DNA from 4 places in the Rhodococcus sp. P4_E4 genome. Region 4 is predicted to be linked to each of the others. Evidence: riboswitches for the same ligand, from Rfam matches in the RefSeq annotation. Region 4 holds a riboswitch; each other region holds the start of a gene.

Region 1 (4,606 bases), on a different contig from region 4:
GCGGTTGCCAAGCCGCGCCCGGGTCTCGACGAGTTCGAGCAGAGGCGCAGCTTCGGCGTCCTTCGGGAGTGTCTCTGTTCTGGCCTGTGTCACTGTTCTGGTCTGCGTCACTGTTCGAGCCTCCGATACTGCCGGTAAAGCATCCAGACGAAGATCGGTGCACCCACGAGGGCGGTGATCACTCCGACCGGAACTTCGGTGGATTGTGCCACCGAGCGCGCAGCGGTATCCGCGGCAACCATCGCGACGGCGCCCAGAAGGGCTGCAGCAGGGAGCAGTCGAATTGCTCTGGTGCCGACGATGAAACCGGCCAGATGTGGGATCAGGAGGCCAATGAATCCGATTCCACCGGCAACGCTGACTGCCGCGCCCGCCAGTACGGAGACCGCAAGCAAGGACAACACACGGAACCGCCGGACGTTCATACCGAGTGCAGCAGCCCCGTCGTCACCGGTCTGCAAGACGTCCATCCACCGCGAACTGAACAGAAGGGCTGTGCCGACGACGACCAGTGCGATCGTCGGGAAGATCAGCGTCGACCATCGCGCATCACCGAATCCGCCGGCAATCCAGTGCATCACCGACGTCACGTGCCGATCATCGGCCAACACCAGGATGCAAAAGGTGATGAGCGCCGAGAATATCTGGGCGAGCGCTACACCCACCAAAATGATCGCGGTCGGCTGCGGATACCGGCCGCCGATCAGCAGTGCGAGAAACAACGGGATCATCGCCCCGACGAATGCTGCGACCGGAATCGTGAAAACCCCGAGGAGGCCGGCGCCGAAACCCAGCACCGAGACGAGCACCACCATGAATCCCGCACCCGACGAAACTCCGAGCAGATACGGGTCGGCAAGAGGATTCCGTGTGACAGCCTGAGCAACAGCACCCGACATCGCCAAGGAAGCACCCACGACCGCAGCCGTGAGTGCACGTGGCAGGCGGGAGTCGATCACGATCGACTCCCGCGCCGCGGTCCACCACGTTTCGAAAGTCCCTGGCGCCAAACGGGCTCCGACTATCGCCCAGACGTCACCGACGGGAATGCGAACCGATCCCAAGGAGACGGCCAACCCCAGGACGATCGCCAAGGCGACCGCCAAGCCGACAAGTAGGGCGCCGTACCCGTAACGCGTGCGGGTCACTTCGCCGCGTCAGCGCCCGGATGGAAGGCCGTCGCGATGGTCTGTGCCGAACGCACCAACCGTGAACTCTCGAACAGGTCCGCGAGAGGAACCACGACGAACCGGTTCTGCTGCACAGCAGGGGTGGTCGCCATCAACGGCTGGGCGCGGAGGAAGTCGATCTTCTGCTCGGCGGTCTTGTCTCCGTAGTCGATGACCACGATCGCCTGGGGTGCACGCTCGGCAACAGCTTCCCACGATGCGTCGATGTAGGGCTTTGTCCCTTCGGCGAAGATGTTCGAGACGCCGGAGTATTCCGCGACCAATTGACCGACGCCGACTCCGCCGATAGTCGTCGGAACCTGGTCACCACTGTCGTAGAAGAAGGTCGGTACCGGCGCCGCGTCTCCGACCGAAGCGCGGACGGAATCGAGACCATCGCTGATCTCCTCTGCGACCTCGCGGGCGGAATCTTCGACGCCCAGGACTCGACCGAGTTGCGTGTAGTCGTTCTCGAGCAATCCGATGTCGGGGAAACCGGTGCCACAGTATTCCGAGAAGAGGAAGGTGTTGATTCCGCGCTCGCCGAAAGCGTCTCGGGAACGGCCTTGCTTCTCGTTGAAGGCACTGGTCATTCCTCCGACCACGAAGTCCGGATCGACGTCGAGGACCTGCTCCATGCTGGGGAACGTATCGGAGAGGCTGGGAATCTTGTTGAATACATCGGCGGTCTCCGCAGTTGGCGGGTTGTCGCTGTACGCCCGACCGACGATCCGGTCACCCGCACCGATTTCGATGAGCGCCTCGGTGACATGCCCGTTCAAAGACACGATGCGCTGCGGCGGCGAGTCGAAGGTCATCTCTCGATCGCAGTTGGTCACGGACACAGCCTGTGCGAAGGATTCCGCAGCAGACGCGGACTCTGATTCCTGGCCTTTGGAACAACCTGCCGAAACAAAGGCGACCGCGATGAGAACAGCGGCGGCGCGGGACGGGGAGAACTGAAGTGACACGGGGACCTCGTAAGGGCTCTGAGCCACGAATGAGAATCCGACAGACAACTCCGCCCGCACACTGATACTCGGCCAGAGCTCCTGCTGGACTTCCTTTTCGTAGACCACGACGAATGGATGTCGCACACCGCGCGGTGGGTAATCGGGCTTGCCGACGCTCGGTGACTACCGAGAATCGACCTACCGTTGCGGGTCAGCGCCGGATTCGGACCGGCTTCCCCCACACACGTGGCTTGCAAGTGCTTCGAGCAGTATGCATGACGTTTCCGATTCAAGACCAAACGCCCACTACAGTCGATCTGGCCAGACGCCCCCACACACCGGAGTTGATACATGACACGCTGGGCCCAAACCGTCGTCGCCCGGAAATGGTGGGTACTGAGCCTCGCGGTTCTGATAGTTCTCATCAGTGGGGTGTGGGGACTCGGAGTGTTCGGCAAGCTCAGCCAGGGCGGCTTCATCGATCCGGGCAGCGACTCCGCGAAGGTTGCGGACATCATCGAAGACAATCTCGGACCGCAGACCCCGGACATCATCGCGATCTACTCACCCACAGACGGTAAGACCCTCGACGACATCGGGCCGGCAGTGACGGCCGCCGTCGACCAGTTCAAAACGGAAGTGCCGACCGCGTCGGTGAAGTCGTATTGGGGAACGGACGCCGCGGCCAAGGCCAGTCTGCTCTCGAACGACGGATCCATGGCGGCCGTTGCGATCACGTTGGCACCGGACTCGGGCGTCACACCTGCTACTTTCGCCGATCTCTTGCCGAAGCTCGAAGTTGAAGGTGCCGAGGCACAATTCGCGGGTAACACCGTCGTCGGCGTCGCGTTCAACACCAAGCTGGAGAAAGACCTGGTGGTCGCCGAAGCCATCGCCATTCCGATCACTCTGGTGCTGCTGGTCTTCATCTTCGGCGGCGTCGTCGCTGCGGCGGTTCCGGTGTTCGTGGGTGTACTCAGTGTCTTGAGCGCCTTGGCGGTTCTGCGAGTCCTCACGCTGATCACCGATGTGTCTTCGTTCTCGATCAACGTCGCTTCTCTTCTCGGGTTGGGACTTGCAATCGACTACGGACTGTTCGTGGTCGGTCGGTTCCGTGAAGAACTGAATTCGGGCTCGGACCCGGGAGCGGCTGCGCAGCGGACAGTTCTGACCGCGGGTCGCACCGTCATGTTCTCGGGTCTGCTGCTGATCTGCGCGTTCAGCGGCATGCTCGTTTTCCCGCAGGCCGTCATCCGGTCTTTGGGTTTCGGTGCGATCGCAGCAGTACTGAGCGCGGCGGTTCTGTCGCTGACCGCTGTGCCTGCGCTGCTTGCCATTCTGGGGCATCGCATCAACGCCCTGACGTGGCGCAAGGATGCGGCGCAACGCGGCGAGGAACGCTCGCGCAAGTTCTGGGGCCGCGTCGTCACGTGGGTGATGAAGCGTCCGGTCGCGGTCTCGGTGACGATCGTGGCCGTGCTGCTCGTGATGGCCTCGCCGCTGCTCGGTGCCCGTTTGGGAGAACTCTCGTACACCGCACTCCCGGACAACGACCCCGCTCGCGTCGCAATGGACACGTTGGTCAACGACTTCCCGCAGACCGGCAACGGCGCGACGATGATCCTTCAGGCCGAGGACGGGAACACTCTCACCCCGGCCGAAGGTGCAGCGATCGCCGAGTCCGCCGGTCAGGTCGAGGGCATCGGTCAGGCGACCGTCGTCGCGAGCACCAATCAACTCATCGCGGTTCAGGCTCTCTACAGCGAGGGCTCTACGCCCCAATCACAGAGCACCGCAGTGACAGATCTGCGTGCGATCTCCGCTCCCGACGGAACAGTGCTGCTTGTCGGTGGCGGTCAAGCCATGGTCGACGACGGCAACAACGCCGTCCTGCACTGGTTGCCGGTGATGATCCTCATCATGGTCGGATCCACCTTGATCCTGTTGTTCCTCGCGTTCGGTTCGGTGGTCCTGCCCATCAAGGCGGTACTGATGGCCGCGCTGAGCCTCGCGACCACCTTCGGAGTCCTCACCTTCGTCTTCCAGGACGGTCACGGCGTCGAACTCCTCGGGGTCAGTCAAACTCCGCTGGAGGCGACGTTCGTCGTGCTCATCCTGGCGGTGGTGTTCGGATTGTCCACGGACTACGAGGTTTTCCTGATGTCCCGGATGGTCGAGGCCAAGAACGCGGGAGCGACGACGGAGGAAGCAGTCAAGTTCGGAACCGAACGCACCGGCCGAATCGTGACGGCCGCCGCCCTACTCCTGATCGTGGTGACGGGGGCATTCGCGATGTCCGGGTTGTCGGTGATGAAGTTCCTGGGCGTCGGCATGATCGTCGCGCTGATAGTCGACGCGACCATCATCCGCATGTTGCTCGTGCCCTCGCTGGTGAAGTTGATGGGCGAAGCGAACTGGTGGGCTCCGGCCTGGATGAAAAAAGTTCACGCGAAGGTCGGCATCGGCCACTGATTTCGGGCCACT
Region 2 (4,606 bases), on a different contig from region 4:
CAGGCGGCTGTCTCACCTCAGCCGCAGTGCGCTGGAAAACAATCCGGAAGCGGTCAGCGCACAACTCCCCCTGATGCGACTTCAATGGGCGATCAATTTTCAATTGAGCGGCAGGTTCACCGAATCCACGATCAAGGCTCGAATGGCATACAACGGCGCCCTGTCTCACGGAGTCGACTTCATCGCTCGCAACTCTGCGGGTAGTGCCGCCCTGAATTGGGCTTTGGCAGGTGAGCCGCGGCAGGCCAGACACTGGTTCGAACTCGAACAGAAGCATCCTGACCCCGGGGGTTGGCTCGAACCTGTAGTCAAGATCGCCGGCTTGACGGCACGGGCTCTCGCCGCTCTCGACACACTCGACTTCGGTGACGCACGTATCGCACTGACCGACCTCGGCGTTCCGTCTGACACCGAGGAGCTATGGGCGTTCGTCGTCTATGCGCACAGCCAATTCGCCCTGACTCAGAGCAGTGCATCTTCCGCTCTGTCCTTGCTCCACAACGCGATTGGAGTGCATTCCAAGCAGTACACGGCCACGTCTTTCGCGCTTCCTCTGCTGCAATCCGCAGAAATCGATCTCCTGCTCGCACTCGGCGAGGGAAACAAGGCGACGGCTCTGGCCAAGGAAATTGCCGATCCTGCAGCCAACCCGTGGACGCTCGCGTCGGTGGCGCGTTTACGTCAGCGAATCGGCCAGAACGAGGCCGCTGTGGCGCTGTGCCATCAGTTCGACTGGTCTGGCGAATCCTATCCGCGGGCACAGATGGAATCGCTTCTGGTGCAAGCGGTTGCACACTCCGAGCTGGGTGAGCCACGCCTCGCCTCTCAGGAGTGGTCCAGAGCGTGCAGTATCGCGGACCAAACCGGACTTCTGCGTCCGTTCGCGACCATTGGATCGGCGGACGTCGAGAAACTCGAATCGATGGCAGTAACAAAATCGCGTGCACTCGCCGAGTTCTCGAAAAGGGCTCCTGCGGAATCATTTCCGGGATTCGTACGTATCGTGGAGCTGACCGAACGCGAACAGAAGGTCCTCTCACTCCTGGCGCTCGGCATGGGGTCGGCCGCGATGGCCGACAAACTGTACGTGTCCGTCAACACCGTCAAGACTCAACTGCGCACTCTCTACAAGAAGCTCGACGTACACAATCGAAACGAAGCGATCACGAAGGCACGTCAGCTGCGCCTGCTGTAGTCCCGGGTCGGATCTGATTCGGACTACATTCTGTAGGCATGAGCACCGATACCTGTGTCTTCTGCAAGATCGTCGCGCTGACCGAGCCGGCGATTCTCGTCCACGAGAGCGAGACGACTCTTGCATTTCTCGACGCCCGACCGGTGAGTCGCGGACACACCCTGGTGGTCCCCAAGCGTCATGCAGAAAACCTCGATGCTCTCGAAAGCCACGAGGGCGCAGAGATGTTCCGCGTCGGCACGCTCATCGCCGGAGCTCTACGCCGCTGCGACATCGCCGCTGACGGAGTCAACTTTCTCGTCAACGACGGGCGTGCCGCGGGCCAAACCGTGTTTCACTCGCACCTCCACGTCGTCCCCCGCCATCGCGGCGACAAGGCGAAGTTCGCTGCCGGACTCCTGGCCAGGCGAGCCGTCGAACTGGAGCAGGTGGGCGCGTCGATCCGCAGTCAGCTCACCGTCTGAAGGAATTCCGTCACCACTTCGCGATAGCGCTGCGGTTGATCGTCGTGAACCAGGTGGCCTGCGTCGGCAATACGTACGTACCGAGTTCCCGGCCTCTCGGCCATCTCTCGCATCTGTCCCTCGGGGGTGATGGTGAACTCTCCCTCGATCAGCAAGGTCGGCACGTCGATCGCCTTCCACTGATCCCAGAAATGCCTCGTGCCCCACTCCTCCGAGATGTCGCGGAAGGTCGACACCTCGCCGTGCAGGTACCACCCGTCGTCGCGGCGGTCGAAAGAGTCGAGAAAGTACTGGCCGGCGACGGGCCCGAAGAATTCCTTCATCGCGTCCTCGGAAGCAAACGGCTGCGGCCACGCCGAGATCATCTGAGCCCAATCCGCGGCGGTGCGTCCGCGAAAATCCGGAGCCATGTCTTCGAGGACCAGTGCACAAACCTTTTCGGGATGCGATGCGGCGAAGCACCACGCGTGCAGAGCCCCCATCGAATGGCCGATCACGATCATCGGCTCCTCGATGGACGCAACGGCAGATGCCAGGTCGTCGACGAATGCCTCGGTGGTCAGCTCTGACGGCGCGGGCCGGCCGTGACCGGCGGCGTCGAACGTGTAGACGTGGCCGAACTCGCGGATCCACGGCACCTGGCGTCGCCACGTCCTCGAGCTGCCCATGAGGCCGTGCAACAACAGAATCGGTTGTCCTGTTCCACCTTCGTCATGCAACACGAGTGTCACGGTACGCGGTGAAGGTGCGCGGGTAATGTCGCTTGCATGGCAGTCGTGAAGATCAATGCAATCGAGGTCCCCGAGGGCGCCGGCCCCGAACTGGAGAAGCGCTTCGCAGCACGCGCTCATGCAGTCGAGAACTCCCCGGGCTTTCTCGGATTCCAACTCCTCCGCCCCACCGCAGGTGAGAGCCGCTACTTCGTGGTGACGCAGTGGGAGTCCGAGCAGGCGTTCGCCGATTGGCGTGACGGCCCTGCCCGCGAAGCCCATTCCGGCGAGCGTGCGAAGCCCGTCGCTTCGGGTGCGTCGTTGCTCGAGTTCGAAGTTGTTCTGGACGTCGCCGCAAAGAGCTGATCTAGAACGATTGTGCCCGCCTTGGCGGGCACAATCGACGGTCATCTCGGCTTACGCGTTGACACGGTGCGGGCAGTAGTGCAAAAGTTCGCATGTAAACGCGATGGTCCGACAGGAATCCGGTGAAAGCCCGGAGCGGTCGCGCCACTGTAATTCGAGGTGAAGTGCCTTTTTCGGCACGACTATTTCGACAGCCAGACACTTCGGCCATCGCATGGACCTAGGGGACGCGAAAATCCCAGGAGGCTTCGATGGCTCTCGCCTATTCTCCCGATACGTCGATCGATTCGACTCGTCTTGCTTTCCTCGCCGCTGCAGTAGTTCTGTTCGCGATGCTCGCTCTCTACCTGGTCGGATTCGACCAGGGCGCTATCTCTCGCACCGGCATGTACATGCATGAATTGATGCACGACGGTCGACACTTGATGGGCCTGCCGTGCCACTAGTCGACAATTTCACGAAGCTTCTCATTCGTGGTTTGTTGGCTGGTTTGATCGCAGGCATCCTTGCCGGCGGAGTTGCATTCGTGCTGGGTGAACCGCACGTCAATGCCGCCATTGCGATCGAAGAAGCCAACAGCGCCACCGGTGAGGTTGCCGGCGAAGCCGCTGGGCATTCGCACGGTGACGAAGAAGAACCACTGGTGAGCCGCGACGGGCAGCGCGCCGGGCTGTTCCTGGCCACAGCGCTGGCCGGACTGGCACTCGGGGCGATCTTCTCGGTCGTTGCCAATTACGCTCGACGACTCACCGGAATGTCCGGGCCGTTGTTGGCGATCACCATCGCCGTCGGTGGTTGGCTGGCCATCGAGGCCGTGCCCTTCTTCAAGTACCCGGCCAATCCGCCGGCCGTCGGAGATCCCGACACCATCAACCAGCGCACACTGCTGTGGCTGGCCGCCGTGATTCTCGGGCTACTGTCCGTCACCGCGGCAGCAGCGGCGGCAAAGGCAGTTTCCGGGCACGAGTTCCTCAGCGTGCGCATCGCTGCTCCGGTGGCTGCGTTCCTGGTGATCGCCACGATCGGTTACGTCTCGCTTCCCGGCATCAACGAGGTGGGCGAGGACTTCCCGGCAACTCTGCTGTGGGAGTTCCGACTTTCCTCGCTCGCTACGCAGGCGACGCTCTGGCTCGTACTCGGGTTGGCATTCGCCTTCCTCACCGAGCGCGCGACCAAGAACACCGAAGTAGCAAAGAAGTACGCCCTTCGCTGAACCTGCTGTGCGCCTTTATTAACCGCGGGCGGTTAATAAAGGAACGCCAAGTACAGCGAGTAGTGGCGCGACTGGTGCAGATTGCCTCCGTGGAACCACAGCGCTTCCTGCTGCGTCGGCTTCCACATGTTGCGCTGCTCGCCTTCCCACGGTCCCGGATCCTTGGTGGTATTCGAGCCCAGGCCCCACACCTTGCCGACCTTGTCGGCGGTGTCCTGACCGATCAGATCCGCCACCCAGCCGTTCATCGAGCCGTAGCCGGTCGCGTAGACCACCACGTCGGCAGGCAATTCCGTACCGTCTTCGAGGATCACGCTGTTCTCGGTCAGCTCACGAATGTTGCCGTGCGCGAGCTTGATGTCTCCATTGGCAACCAGTTCGGCCGCGCCGACGTCGATGTAGTACCCCGAACCGCGGCGTAGGTACTTCATGAACAGACCTGAACCGTCGTCGCCCCAGTCGTGCTCGAAGCCCGCCTTCTCGAGGCGATCGTAGAAATCCTTGTCGCGCTCACGGATTGCGTCGTACACCGGGATCTGGAACTCGTGCATGATCCGGTACGGCAGCGAACCGAACGTGAGGTCCGCCTTGTGTGTCGTCATGCCCGCGGCCAGTGCTCGCTCCGAGTACAGATCGCCCAAGCCCAAATCCATCAGCG
Region 3 (4,606 bases), on a different contig from region 4:
CCGCCGAGCGAGTGTTGTCGATGGTCGACGCCAGCACGGGAACCCGCGGATCGCCGAGGGTGCAGATTACGTCGTTACCGGCGGGCAGACGCTTGCGCGTGATGCCGGCAGCCACCATCTGGGCGTCGCAGAAAATCGGCGCGCCGTCGCGCAGAGCTGCGCGCGCAGCCGAGACGACACCGGGTGTGAAGGCGACGTCGTCGACGAGATCGACCTGGCCACTTGCATGAATCATGCGCACTACAGCTTGCGAGACATCCGCCGGGAAACGGCTCAGGTCGGCTTCGGCCCGAATGGTGGCAAAGGACTGGCGATAGATTTCCGCGCCGTCACGGATGTACTCGATCATGTGCCACACGATAGAGGCATCACCGATCGGCCGGATTCACCCGGTAACCGTCACCCGTCGCAATCACATCCGCTACGTCCCCGCGGGGACGTCCGCAGCTGCGGTCGCACCCGGCCCAGTGCTGGCGCCCGACGACGGGCAGTTCTGCCTGCTCGACGGCGGTGATTGCGTCGGTGCGCACATCGGCGAGCGACTTCTCGCATCCCGGGCTTCCGGTGCAGGCGGTGACGTCGAGCCACGGTGAGTTCTCGTCGAAGATCAACCCCATCGGCGCCAACACCCGGACTACCTGCTCGGCAGCCCATTCGTCGAGGTCGAAGATGTGCACCGATCGCCACGGCGTCACGACAACGGGCTTGTCGACGGCGGCCAGGAACTCGGCCAGCCGAGCGTCGAGCAGCCCGAATCGCAAGCCTCCGCCCAGGGCTACGGTCCCGTCGCGCTGCTCGAGCCAGCCGATGGTGGGCCGTGCATCCGGCGTGAGGTCCGCAGCACCGGTGGACTCGGCGCTCAGACCCAGCTGCTCGAGGGTGCGTTCGATTCCGTCCGGAACCTCGGCCAGGCGCCAGTGCTTGTCGCGGACGTCGAGGAATGATCGAGCCACCTCGAGGAGCAATTCGACGGCGTCGTCCGCCTGGACGAGATGAGTGGTGTGGTGACCGGCGAGCACCAGTGAATGCTCGGTGGCGCTGCGCGCATGGAGTCCGAAATCGCCCCGTAGCCCGGTGATGTCTCCGCGCCCGTCGTCGAGGGTGAACAGGGTTCGCCCTGGCAGATCCGCCAATGCGTGATCCGCTTGGATCGCCGAATCGAGACGGTGGACCAGTTCACGAATGTCGGCGACGCCCCCGATACGGCCGGACAGTGGGGACGCGAGGATGTTGCGCACTCGCTCGTGCGTCGCGGACGGCAGCAGGCCGGCCGACGCGATTCGCGCCGCGAAGGCTTCGGGATCCGAGACCGAGCGCAGTTGGACGTTGCCCCTCGAAGTGAGTTCCATCTGCCCGTTGCCGAGATCGCGCGCTGCGTCGGCGAGCGTCTGCAATTGGACCGGGGTGAGGAGTCCGCCGGGTAGGCGCACGCGTGCCAGTGCGCCGTCGGCGGCGTGGTGAACTTGCAGTGCACCCGGGCACGCGTCTGGCTGTGAACGGTCCGTGGGCATGGCTCCAGGGTACGACCTGTCATGAGTGCCTTCTGCGGACCGGTAGCATCACCACCACCAGTGACGGCAGTTGAGGAAACCGGTGAAAGTCCGGTGCGGTCGCGCCACTGTGAGTGTTGCTCGAGCGGGACGTGTTTCCGCTCGGAAACACGAGTCAGACCCTCAACCGCCGTCGATGACAGATCTGTGCCACGGGGCGCGAAACCCCAGGAAGGCTTCACCCGTGATTCTTCTGCTCTCCACGTCCGATACCGATCTGCTGAGCGCCCGCGCCAGCCAGGAAGCCGGCGACGGCGTCTCCTATCGCTGGGCCAACCCCTCACGCTTGCTGGTCTCGGAGGACTTGCCGCCCTTGCTCGACGGCGTCGACCTCGTGATCGTTCGTATCCTCGGCAGCCGTCGTAGTTGGGAAGACGGCTTGGAGATGGTCCTCGCCTCCGGACTCCCCGTAGTCGTTCTCGGCGGCGAGCACGCGCCGGATGCCGACCTCATGGAGTGCTCGACGGTCTCCGCCGGTGTTGCTGCCGAGGCGCACAACTACCTGGCTGAGGGTGGCACGCAGAATCTGGCACAGCTGCACCACTTCCTCTCCGACACCGTCCTGCTCACCGGTCACGGTTTCGAGCCGCCGGCTCACCTGCCTTCCTGGGGAATCGCTGATTTCGCGCCCGATCTCGACGCGGCGAGCGGTCCGGTCATCGCAGTTCTGTACTACCGCGCCCAGCACCTGGCCGGAAACACCCGGTACATCCAGGCCTTGTGCGACGCGGTCGCCGAGGCCGGTGGCACTGCGCTGCCGATCTACTGCGCATCTCTGCGAACCGCAGAAGCCGAACTTCTGAGCACGCTCCGCCGCGCCGACGCCATGGTCGTGACAGTTCTTGCTGCCGGCGGCACCAAGCCCGCCACCGCGTCCGCTGGTGGGGACGACGAAGCCTGGGACGTCGCCGCACTCGCTGCACTCGACGTCCCGATCCTGCAGGGGCTGTGCCTGACCAGTAGCCGCGCCACCTGGGACGAGAACGACGACGGACTGTCGCCTCTCGACGTCGCGACGCAGGTCGCGGTGCCGGAGTTCGACGGTCGCATCATCACCGTCCCGTTCTCCTTCAAGGAAATCGACTCCGACGGGCTGTCCACGTACGTCCCCGATGCCGAGCGCGCTGCCCGTGTCGCCGGTATCGCCGTCCGTCACGGCAAGCTTCGCCACATTCCGACCACCCAGCGTCGCGTTGCTCTGATGCTCTCGGCGTACCCGACCAAGCACGCCCGTATCGGCAACGCCGTCGGCCTCGACACTCCGGCGAGCGCAATCGATCTGCTCACCGAAATGCGTTCTGCCGGTTACGACCTCGGTCCGGTCGACGGCCCTGACGCAGTTCCCGGCCTGGCAGCCAAGGACGGCGATGCGCTGATCCACGCCCTGATCGCGGCCGGCGGACAGGATCCCGACTGGCTTACCGCCGAGCAGCTCGAGGGCAATCCGATCCGCATCTCGGCAGCGAAGTACCGCGACTGGTTCGCCACCCTGCCCGAGGAACTGCGCAGCGGAGTCGAAGAACACTGGGGCACAGCGCCCGGCGAGTTGTACGTCGATCGCTCGCAGGATCCGGACGGCGAAATCGTCATCGCGGCACTGCGATTCAACAACATCGTCCTCATGGTTCAGCCGCCGCGGGGATTCGGTGAAAAGCCTGTCGCGATCTACCACGACCCGGATCTGCCGCCGAGCCACCACTACCTCGCGGCCTACCGCTGGATCGCTGCCACCCCGGACAACGGCGGATTCGGCGCCGACGCCGTTGTGCACCTCGGCAAGCACGGCAACCTCGAATGGTTGCCGGGCAAGACGCTCGGCATGTCCAGCAACTGCGGCACCGACGCAGCGCTCGGCGACCTGCCGCTGATCTACCCGTTCCTGGTCAACGACCCGGGCGAGGGAACACAGGCCAAGCGTCGTGCTCACGCGACGCTCGTCGATCACCTGATCCCGCCGATGGCCCGTGCCGAAAGCTACGGCGACATCTCCCGCCTCGAGCAACTGCTCGACGAGCACTCCAACATTTCCGCACTCGATCCGTCCAAGCTCCCGGCTATTCGCCAGCAGATCTGGACACTGATGCGTGCCGCCAAGATGGACCACGACCTCGGCCTCGCCGAGCGGCCTGAAGAAGACGTGTTCGACGACATGCTCCTGCACGTCGACGGTTGGCTGTGCGAGATCAAGGACGTCCAGATCCGCGACGGTCTGCACATTCTCGGCCGTGCACCCCAGGGCGACGCCGAAATCGAACTGGTCCTCGCCATGCTGCGTGCCCGTCAGATGTGGGGCGGCGAACAGAGCGTCCCCGGTTTGCGTGAAGCACTCGGGCTCAGCGAAGACGGCGACGAGTCGCGCAGCCGTGTCGACGACGTCGAGGAAAAGGCGCACGCACTGGTTCGCGGCATGTACGACGCCGATTGGAACCCCGCTGCGGCAGAACAACTCAGCGACGACGAGACCGTCGTGAAGATCCTGCAGTTCGCGGCCACCGAAGTGGTTCCGCGTCTGCGGCAGACGGACAACGAGATCAAGCAGGTCCTGCACGCGCTCGACGGCGGATTCATCGCCGCGGGTCCGAGCGGTTCGCCGCTGCGCGGCCTGATCAACGTTCTTCCCACTGGTCGTAACTTCTACTCCGTCGACCCCAAGGCAGTTCCTTCACGCCTGGCGTGGGAGACCGGTCAGGCGATGGCCGAGTCGCTCGCCGCTCGCTATCTCGCCGATCACGGCGAGTACCCGCGCTCGGTGGGTCTGTCGGTGTGGGGAACCGCCGCAATGCGTACCTCCGGCGACGACATCGCCGAAGTGTTCGCGCTCCTCGGTGTTCGCCCCGTCTGGGACGAAGCAAGCCGACGCGTCGTCAACCTCGAAGTCATCGATCTCGAAGAACTCGGCCGCCCGCGCATCGACGTCACCGTCCGCATCTCCGGATTCTTCCGTGATGCGTTCCCGCACGTGCTCGCACTGCTCGACGACGCCGTTCAGCTGGTCGCGGCACTGGACGAGACGGACGAGCAGAACTACGTGCGCGCCCACGCACAGGCCGACCTTG
Region 4 (4,606 bases):
TCTTCCGGCAGGTACGACGCCGTGGTGTCGGTGATCCCGCTCTTCACACTGCCCGGAGCTACCGCGACGGCGCGCAGACCCTGCTTGCCGTATTCGAGAGCCAGTGCGTGAGTGAAGGACTGGATTCCTCCCTTACTCGCCGCATATGCGGCCATGTACGGGTGCGCGAAGGCTGCGGAGGTGGAGCTGAAATTCACCACCACTGCGTTGCCGGTGGCCAGGAGAGCTGGCAGTGCCTGACGAGTGACGAGGAAGGTGCCGGTCAAGTTCACGGAGATCACCTGATTCCACAAGTCCAGTGAGGTCTCGTGGGTGTGCCCGCCTCGCAATATCCCGGCGGCGTTGACCAGTACGTCCAATCCCCCGAGAGCCGAAATTGCCTGACCCACAACCGTGATGACGGAACTCTCGTCACCGATATCGACGACGACGGTGTCGAGACGACCCTCCGTCGAGGCATGTTCAGCCGACCTCCGGGTGTCTGCCAGACCCTTCTCGGAGATGTCGGCAGCGACCACGCGGCCACCTTCGGCGAGCAACCGCAGCGCGGTGGCCTGCCCGATTCCCGATCCTGCGCCGGTGACGAGAATACGACGACCTTCGAAACGATTCATTGCTGTGTACCTTTCACGAAAACGAGTTGGCTGGTAATCCAGGCTCGGCGGCGCCGACACTCACAACTCACCCGCGAGAAACTTCAGGTACGGGAAATACGCAGCACTGCAACAGGTGTGGCACTGCGAAATCTCAGCGAGGTAATGCTCGCCGAAGTGGCGAATGTCAGACGGATCCGGCCGGTGCGGCCAAGGCTCTTTCGATCCAGACAAGACCAGAGGGGCGGCGGTCGATCGCCTTACGCCCCCGGCGGAATGTCGCTACGCCGAATCGGGCCGTGCGCAGTGCACGGCCGGAATCGAGAGTACAGCGGCGTATGGACATCACAGGCACCGTAGCAGCGCGAGTACAAGTCGCTCAAACGCGTTGTTCGCGACGCAGGTTTGATTCAGGTAATCAGATGTCACTTCTGGACAACTGTGCCGACTTAGGCAGCACTAACCTGATGGCATCTCGAAAACCCGATCCAGGAGCACAGTCGATGACACATGCAGACGCCACGAGCACAACAACTCCCCGGGCGAGCGTCCTACGAACCGCTGACCACAATCGCGGACTCAACGACGTTCTCGCCGTCGTCGAAGCAATGGAGCGACCGAGCGACCACCTGCTGCGGATCACGGCTCGTTTGACGGAGTCGACCGACGATCCGACCTGGTCACGCCCGAACGTCACCGTACGAATGAATCTCGGGCCCAATTTCGACGACGCTTCGCGTGTGTACACGGTGCGTTCCTACGATTCCGCCACCGGATCGATCGTCATCGACGTGGTCCTGCACGGACAGACCAGCCCGATGATGAGGTGGGCAGCGGCGTTGGCCATCGGTGACACCTTCGGTCTCACCGGTCCGCGACCACACTTCTTGGTCCCCGACGTTCCAGGTCGACGGATCGCACTTTTTCTGGATGGCACCGCAATACCTGCGCTGTACTCGATCATCGAGCAGCTACCTACCGACGTGGTCGGAATCGGCTGGGTCACAACAGATGACGAGGTCGCTTTCGCCGAACTGCCCGCCCTCCCCGGCCTGGAGCTTCACCGCGTGAGCGCAGATCTCGCCGAGCCCGACGGCCCACTGGCGGTACGAGCACGCGAGCTCGCCGATCCCGCGAGCTACGTCGTGTGGGGAGCCGGTGAACGCAACGAGATGCGCGCAATCCGTAAGCACTTTCGGTCGACCGTCGGACTCGACAAAGACGACGTCGCGATATTCGGTTACTGGAAGCGCGGCATCAGCAACACCGAAATCGACCTCCGTCGGCGCGAGAACTACGAGCGAATCCTCGCCGGCGGTGGAACCCTGACCGACATCGACGACCTGGCCATCGAGATCTGATCGCGTACACCGGCCGACCTGACCGGCCGTGCACTGCGGTGATAAGTTCCTCTGTGCCAGCGGACCTCCACACAGGGGGTCAGGGAATCCGGTGTGAATCCGGAACTGACGCGCAGCGGTGAGGGTGACCGCCCGGGCTTACGCCACTGGATGAAAATCTGGGAAGGCGCTCGGGTGGGGCGATCTCGAGTCCGAATACCGGCTGGCAGCAGGGGTCAACAGGCGCCTGTTCACACGGTAACGGGCTCCGCGAACGAGCCCCTGCGAGAACGAGATTCCATGCGTCTGTCCAGACTTCGCCTACCCGCCGCTGCCGTCGCGGCCTTGTTGAGCGCGTCGTTGGTTGCCTGCTCCTCCGACGACAGTGCTGCCCGACAATCCAACTCTTCCGAACAATCGCGCGTGACAGTCCAGAACTGTGGCCGAGACGTCACGGTGGAGCGACCGATCGAACGGGCGATCGCGGTAAATCAGCCTGCGGCCGAAATGCTGTTCGCACTGGGAGTGCAGGACCGGATGGCCGGCTACGCCATGAGCGACGACGACGTACTCCCCGAATTACGTGAGGCACGCAGTCAGGTTCAAGCTTTCGACACCGAGTTCCCGTCCTTCGAGAGTGTCCTCGAACGCGAACCGGACATGGTCTACACGACCTTCAATTACACGTTCACCTCGGAAGGCATCGCCGACCGGACCAAGTTCACCGACCTCGGGGTCGCGACGTACCAGTCGCCCAGCGAGTGCACCGGTCAGGATGCCGAGCAGAGCAAGGCCCTCACACTCGACGACTTGTACGCCGAAATCGGCGACGTGGCAACACTGTTCGACGTCAAGGACAAAGGTGTCGAGCTGACCGAGAGTTTGAAGGATCGCGCGGCCACCGCCACGGCGTCGCTGGGAGCCGAAGACGTGACGCTGGCGTGGTGGTACGCAGCCACGAAGACTCCGTACTTCGCCGGGTGCTGCGGTGCACCGGGAATCATGACCGACGCGGTGGGCGCGAAGAACGCCTTCGACGACAACAAACAGTACTGGCCCGAAATCGGTTGGGAGAGTGTGCTCGATCGAGACCCGACCGTGCTGGTGCTCGCAGATCTCGACCGCGGCGGAGACGGCGACAGTGCCGCAGACAAGATCGCGTTCCTCGAATCGGACCCGGTCGCCAGCAAGCTCACCGCAGTGAAGAACAAGCGTTACATCATCCTCGAGGGAACGACGATGGATCCCTCGATCCGCAATGTCGGTGGCATCGAACAGCTCTCCGACGGGCTGCGCCAGTTGGGTGTGGTCTAGATGTCCGCGGAGATCAGTGAACTGGTGCGTCAGTGGGACGACCAGCAGGCGGCATACATCGCCGACCGCGAAAAGCGATTCGACGCGATTCTCGACGTTCTCGAATTGCAGTACGCGCACACCCCGTTCACGGTTGTCGACCTGGCCTGCGGACCGGGCTCACTGAGCGCCCGGATCCTCGAGAAGTTCAAGCACGCGAGCGTTGTGGGGATCGATTACGACCCGATGCTGCTGGAAGTCGCCCGTCAGTCGTCGACTCGTTTCGGTGACCGACTGCAGCTGGTCGACGCAGACCTGCTGAGCACCGATTGGCCGACTTCGGTGACTGCGCCGGTGCAGGCGATAGTGTCGACAACTGCGCTGCACTGGTTACAACCGCAACAGCTCGTCGAGGTGTACCGGCAGTGCCGCGAACTGCTGAGCCCTGACGGAGTCCTGCTCAACGGTGATCACTTCCGCTTCGACAGCCGCTCCCCCGTCATCGGTCGATGGGCGAAGGCTCACGACGAGCAGACGCAACGCTCCGCCTTTGCTGCCGGCGCTCCCGAGTGGGACAGCTGGTGGGAGGAGTTGCGGGCAACTCCCGGCATCGGACCACTGACCGACGAGCGTGAGCGCAGATTCGCCGGACGCGACGCTACCGCGCCCACTGCCGTCGACTTCCAGTTGGCGGCGCTCGCGCAAGCAGGTTTTCGAGAGTCGGGAACGGTCTGGCAACTGTTCGACGACTACGTGGTCTACGGCGTGAGATGACGACAAGAGTTCGCCTGCGTGACAACCCGACGACCGTCACCCTGCTGTGGGTGATCGGTGTTGTCACGCTGGCCGGGTCGGCCGCCGTGGCGATCACGTTGGGGCCGGCCGGTCTGTCGGTCGGTGAGGTGGCCTCGATCGTCGTCGGCCATCTCGGCGGTACCGCGGCGGACGTCACCCCTATCCGCGACGGCATCGTGTGGGATCTTCGTCTGCCACGTACTCTGCTCGCCGCGCTCTGCGGTGCGGGCCTCGGGCTATGCGGGGCGATCATGCAGTCTCTGCTTCGCAATCCACTGGCTGATCCATTTGTCCTCGGTATCTCGTCCGGCGCCTCGACCGGTGCCGTACTGATCGTGATCCTCGGAGTCGGGTCGGGGGTGATCGGCTTGTCGAGCGGCGCTTTCATCGGCGCGGTGATCTCCTTCGCCCTTGTGTTGCTGCTCGCCCATGCGGCCGGCGGCACGCCGGATCGGGTGATCCTGGCCGGAGTCGCCGCGACCCAACTGTTCTCGGCGCTCACCTCGTTCATCGTGATCACCTCGGCCGATCCCGAGCAGACTCGCGGCGTGATGTTCTGGCTCCTGGGCTCACTCGGCGGCGCCG

What was found. Region 4 has a riboswitch for cobalamin ahead of AC1DVN_RS05345 (ABC transporter substrate-binding protein). Riboswitches for the same ligand answer to the same signal wherever they lie in the genome.
Region 1: it holds a riboswitch for cobalamin, as region 4 does, so the genes downstream of both, AC1DVN_RS03615 (ABC transporter substrate-binding protein) here and AC1DVN_RS05345 (ABC transporter substrate-binding protein) in region 4, are expected to answer to the same signal.
Region 2: it holds a riboswitch for cobalamin, as region 4 does, so the genes downstream of both, AC1DVN_RS28555 (CbtB domain-containing protein) here and AC1DVN_RS05345 (ABC transporter substrate-binding protein) in region 4, are expected to answer to the same signal.
Region 3: it holds a riboswitch for cobalamin, as region 4 does, so the genes downstream of both, cobN (cobaltochelatase subunit CobN) here and AC1DVN_RS05345 (ABC transporter substrate-binding protein) in region 4, are expected to answer to the same signal.

The regions. Positions count from the first base shown of each region.
Region 1 covers NZ_JBFUJB010000002.1:141,365-145,970, forward strand. The annotation lists gene AC1DVN_RS03605 (ABC transporter ATP-binding protein) at 1-111, opposite strand, end outside; gene AC1DVN_RS03610 (FecCD family ABC transporter permease) at 108-1,148, opposite strand; gene AC1DVN_RS03615 (ABC transporter substrate-binding protein) at 1,145-2,140, opposite strand; cobalamin riboswitch at 2,257-2,404, opposite strand; gene AC1DVN_RS03620 (MMPL family transporter) at 2,474-4,594, shown strand.
Region 2 covers NZ_JBFUJB010000031.1:48,630-53,235, forward strand. The annotation lists gene AC1DVN_RS28535 (helix-turn-helix transcriptional regulator) at 1-1,195, shown strand, start outside; gene AC1DVN_RS28540 (HIT family protein) at 1,234-1,659, shown strand; gene AC1DVN_RS28545 (alpha/beta fold hydrolase) at 1,644-2,381, opposite strand; gene mhuD (mycobilin-forming heme oxygenase MhuD) at 2,427-2,735, shown strand; cobalamin riboswitch at 2,823-2,961, shown strand; gene AC1DVN_RS28555 (CbtB domain-containing protein) at 2,987-3,181, shown strand; gene AC1DVN_RS28560 (CbtA family protein) at 3,172-3,948, shown strand; partial or broken gene AC1DVN_RS28565 (NAD(P)-binding domain-containing protein) at 3,993-4,606, opposite strand, start outside.
Region 3 covers NZ_JBFUJB010000019.1:129,703-134,308, forward strand. The annotation lists gene AC1DVN_RS20990 (precorrin-8X methylmutase) at 1-349, opposite strand, end outside; gene cobG (precorrin-3B synthase) at 369-1,511, opposite strand; cobalamin riboswitch at 1,563-1,695, shown strand; gene cobN (cobaltochelatase subunit CobN) at 1,735-4,606, shown strand, end outside.
Region 4 covers NZ_JBFUJB010000003.1:201,322-205,927, reverse strand. The annotation lists gene AC1DVN_RS05355 (SDR family NAD(P)-dependent oxidoreductase) at 1-614, opposite strand, end outside; gene AC1DVN_RS05350 (siderophore-interacting protein) at 1,097-1,954, shown strand; cobalamin riboswitch at 1,995-2,175, shown strand; gene AC1DVN_RS05345 (ABC transporter substrate-binding protein) at 2,234-3,247, shown strand; gene AC1DVN_RS05340 (class I SAM-dependent methyltransferase) at 3,248-4,000, shown strand; gene AC1DVN_RS05335 (FecCD family ABC transporter permease) at 3,997-4,606, shown strand, end outside.